DNA from 2 places in the Mesorhizobium sp. WSM4823 genome. Region 1 is predicted to be linked to the other one. Evidence: riboswitches for the same ligand, from Rfam matches in the RefSeq annotation. Region 1 holds a riboswitch; the other holds the start of a gene.

Region 1 (2,198 bases):
CCGGAAACGCGCCGCAATATATAGCCGCGCGCGGAGAGGTAATCGTCCGCCGCCGCCGCTGAATGTTCCTTGTCCTCGGGAAAGTGGATGAGGACGAAATTGCCGACGCTCGGCGTCACCCGCAGCCCGAGCTTGGTCAATTCCTCACTCACCCATGCCAGCCAGGTCTCGTTATGCGCCACGCTGCGCTCGATATGGGCGCGGTCGCGGATCGCGGCAATGCCGGCCTCGATCGCCGTCGCATTGACGTTGAAGGGACCCCGCACGCGGTTGATCGCGTCGATGATATGCATCGGCGCGTACATCCAGCCGATCCGCGCGCCGCCGAGGCCGAGTTTGGAGAAGGTGCGGGTCATGACCACGTTTTCCGCGCTGCCCACCAGTTCGACACCGGCCTCATAGTCGTTGCGGCGGACATATTCGGCGTAAGCGCCATCCAGCACCAGAAGCACGTTTCGTGGCAGGCCTGCATGCAGGCGGCGCACCTCCTGGAAGGGCAAATAGGTGCCGGTCGGGTTGTTGGGATTGGCGAGGAAGATGATCCTGGTGCGCGGCGTCACCGCTGCGAGGATCGCATCGACGTCGGCGCGCTCATTGGTTTCCTTGACTGATACCGGGACAGCACCTGCCGACTGGATGTAGATCTTGTAGACCATGAAGGCGTGTTCGGTGATGACGGCTTCATCGCCGGGCGCGAGATAGGTTTGCGCCAGCAGGCCCAGGATCTCATCGGAACCATTGGAACAGACGATGTTGGCCGGGTTGAGGCCATGCAGCTCGGCGATCGCTTCCCGCAGGCGCCTCGCGGTGCCGTCGGGATAGATGTCGAGTTTGGCCGCGACGTCGCGCGCGGCCTCTATCGCCTTCGGCGAGGGGCCGAGCGGGTTCTCGTTCGAGGACAATTTATGGACCTTGGCGACGCCGGCCGGCGCCGTGCTTTTGCCCGGCACATAGGCTTCGATGTCCATGATCCCCGCGCGGGGCGTTGGACGTGCCTGATCCGATGCCTGGTTCATGTCGTAAAAATCCGTCGAGAACGCTTCCGCCTGGAAAGCCGCAGCGGAAATACAAGCCGTGGCGCGGAATGTCGAGAGGCGGCAATCATGGGACTGGCCGTTGACGCCGAAGCGCGCCGGCCCTAGAAGAGGGGCGAAATTCCGTGGTGATTTGGCCGGTCGGCTTGCAGCCACGTTAAACAACTTGCTAAAGGGCCGTTTGCATCCTGTAACCGGCTTTGCGAAGGCAATGCCGGTTTTTTGTTTGTCCGCTGCCGGCCGGACAATCGCATCGACGCGAAAAATCGGTTCCGATTTTCGGAAACGCGCGATGGGTTGATGTAAGAGGATGCTATGGTCGCGCTGCGCACTAAGAGAACCAACAACGAGGCCGACGAGCCGTCGAGCTCGGTGTTGCGTTTTGGTGCCGACAAGCCGCTCAAGCTCGACGCCGGCACGCTGCTGTCACCGTTCCAGATCGCCTACAAGACCTACGGCACGCTCAACGACGCCCGCTCCAACGCCATCCTCGTCTGCCATGCGCTGACCGGCGACCAGCATGTCGCCAGCACCAATCCGGTGACCGGCAAGCCGGGCTGGTGGGAAGTGCTGATCGGCCCCGGCAAGATCATCGACACCAGCCGCTTCTTCGTCATCTGCTCCAACGTCATTGGCGGCTGCCTCGGCTCCACCGGCCCCGCCTCGACCAATCCCGCCACCGGCAAGCCCTACGGGCTCGACCTGCCGATCATCACCATCCGCGACATGGTGCGGGCGCAGTTGATGCTGGTCGACCATTTCGGCATCGAAAAACTGTTCTCGGTGCTCGGCGGCTCGATGGGCGGCATGCAGGTGCTGCAATGGGCGTCGAGCTATCCGGAGCGCGTTTTTTCCGCGCTGCCGATCGCCACCGGCGCGCGCCATTCCTCGCAGAACATCGCCTTCCATGAGGTCGGCCGGCAAGCGGTGATGGCCGATCCGGACTGGCATGGCGGCAAATATTTCGAACAGGGCAAACGTCCGGAAAAGGGACTGGCCGTGGCGCGGATGGCCGCTCACATCACCTATCTGTCGGAGGCGGCCCTGCATCGAAAGTTTGGCCGCAATTTGCAGGATCGTGAAGCGCTCACCTTCGGTTTCGACGCCGACTTCCAGATCGAGAGCTATCTGCGCCATCAGGGCATGACCTTCGTCGACCGCTTC
Region 2 (2,198 bases), on a different contig from region 1:
GTTTCAGGCCCTGTGCCTGATAATTCGAGCCGAGATCCGTGCCGTAGAGCGCCTGCGGCCGCTTCAGCATGTGCTCGTAGACGAGGCGCCCGACGATCTGGCCGTGGTCGAGGATGAACGGCACTTCGTGGCTGCGCACTTCGAGCACCGCCCGGCTGCCGGTGCCGCCGGCCGCCGAATGGCCAAAGCCCGGATCGAAGAAGCCGGCATAGTGGACGCGGAATTCGCCGACCAGCGGATCGAAGGGCGTCATCTCGGCGGCATAGAGCGGCGGCACATGCACCGCCTCCTGGCTGACAAGGATATAGAATTCGTCCGGATCGAGCACCAATTCGCCGGCGCCGCTCTTGTAGAGCGGCTCCCAGAAGTCGACGACATCCTGCGCGGCGCGCTTGTCGACGTCGACCAGCCCGGTGTGATGCTTGCCGCGGTAACCGACAAGGCCATCCTTGTCGCCATCGAGATCGATCGACAGCGCGATGCCGCCACCGGAAATGTTGGGTGGCTCGGTAGCGACGAGCGTCTCGGCACGGTGTAATTCGTGCAGCTCGCCTTCCGACAAAAGCGCATTGCCGGTGCGGAACCTGATCTGCGACAGCCGCGAGCCGGCGCGGACGACGATCGGAAAGGTGCGCGGACTGACTTCCAGATAGAGCGGGCCGCTATAGCCGGCAGCGATCTTGTCGAACTCGTGGCCGCGATCGGTCATCACGCGGGTGAAGATGTCGAGCCGTCCGGTCGAGCTCTTCGGGTTGGCCGAGGCCGAAATGTTTGCCGGAAGCGCCAGGCTCTCGAGCAGCGGGACGATATAGACGCAGCCCGTCTCCAGCACCGCACCGTCGGCAAGATTGATTTCGTGCAGCTTCAGACGGTCGAGTTTTTCAGCGACTCTGTGGTTTGGGCCAGGCAGGAAAGAGGCGCGTACCCGCCAGGCCTTGTCGCCAAGCCTGAGGTCGAGGCTGGCTGGCTGGATCTGGTCGGCGTCGAGCGCCCGCAGCGACGTCAGCGCACCCGACTGGAACAGCGCGGAAATGTCCTGATCGGGAAGAATGCCTGTCTGCCGCAAAGTCTGGCTCCGCTTGAAGGCCGGGCAAGGTCTCGTTTCTTGCAGGCTCATGCCGCAAAACCGTGACACCCTCAGGTCAGACCCGAGGGCAGGCTTTTGCGGAACCTGCTGGTACAAACCTCTTAATCATGCCGGCAATTGACGCAAGCGAGGTCCGGGTCTAAAGGATCGTTATCCCGTGGTGATTTGGCCGGTCGGCTTGCAGCCACGTTAAACAAGTCGCTAAAGGACCGTCGGGCCGCAAGGCCGTATGGACCGGTTGCGACTTTCGCGGCCGGTTTTTTTGTGTCTGGAACAAAGTGATGACAAGCAAGAAGCGCAACTGGAAACCTCAGACAGCACTCGTGCATAGCGGGACCTTGCGTTCCGGTTTCGGCGAGACGTCCGAGGCGATGTACCTCACCCAGGGCTATGTCTACGACACCGCGCAAGCGGCCGAGGCCCGTTTCAAGGGCGAGGAACCGGGCTTCATCTATTCGCGCTATGCCAATCCGACGGTCGACATGTTCGAGAAGCGCATGTGCGCGCTGGAAGGCGCCGAAGATGCCCGCGCCACTGCGTCGGGCATGGCTGCGGTGACGGCGGCGCTGCTGTGCAGCGCCAAGGCCGGCGACCATATCGTGGCGGCGCGGGCGCTGTTCGGCTCCTGCCGCTGGGTGGTCGAGACGCTGGCGCCGAAATACGGCATCGAGGCGACGCTGGTCGACGGCACCGAAATCGCCAATTGGGAACAGGCGGTCAGGCCCAACACCAAGCTGTTCTTTCTTGAAAGCCCGACCAATCCGACGCTGGAAGTCGTCGACATCGCAGCCGTTGCCTCGCTTGCCAATTCGATCGGCGCGCGGCTGATCGTCGACAATGTCTTTGCCACGCCCTTGCAGCAGAAACCGTTGCAGCTCGGCGCCCATATCGTGGTCTATTCGGCGACCAAGCACATCGACGGCCAGGGGCGCTGCCTCGGCGGCATCATCCTGTCGGACAAGAAGTGGATCGACGAGAACCTGCACGACTATTTCCGCCACACCGGCCCCAGCCTGTCTCCGTTCAATGCCTGGACACTGCTGAAGGGCCTGGAGACGCTGCCGCTGCGCGTGCGTCAGCAGACGGAAAGTGCCGGCAAGATCGCGGATTT

Evidence for each region. A riboswitch is a leader RNA that binds a small molecule or an ion and turns the genes downstream of it on or off. The one in region 1 is predicted to bind S-adenosylmethionine.
Region 2: linked by a shared signal. The riboswitch ahead of AC0L26_RS21700 (O-succinylhomoserine sulfhydrylase) and the one ahead of metX (homoserine O-acetyltransferase MetX) in region 1 are both predicted to bind S-adenosylmethionine.

What each region holds. Positions count from the first base shown of each region.
Region 1 covers NZ_JBVVQL010000003.1:78,639-80,836, forward strand. Annotated here, with positions in the region: gene hisC (histidinol-phosphate transaminase) at 1-1,016, opposite strand, end outside; SAM riboswitch at 1,150-1,227, shown strand; gene metX (homoserine O-acetyltransferase MetX) at 1,350-2,198, shown strand, end outside.
Region 2 covers NZ_JBVVQL010000009.1:76,703-78,900, reverse strand. Annotated here, with positions in the region: gene AC0L26_RS21705 (2'-deoxycytidine 5'-triphosphate deaminase) at 1-1,066, opposite strand, end outside; SAM riboswitch at 1,235-1,312, shown strand; gene AC0L26_RS21700 (O-succinylhomoserine sulfhydrylase) at 1,369-2,198, shown strand, end outside.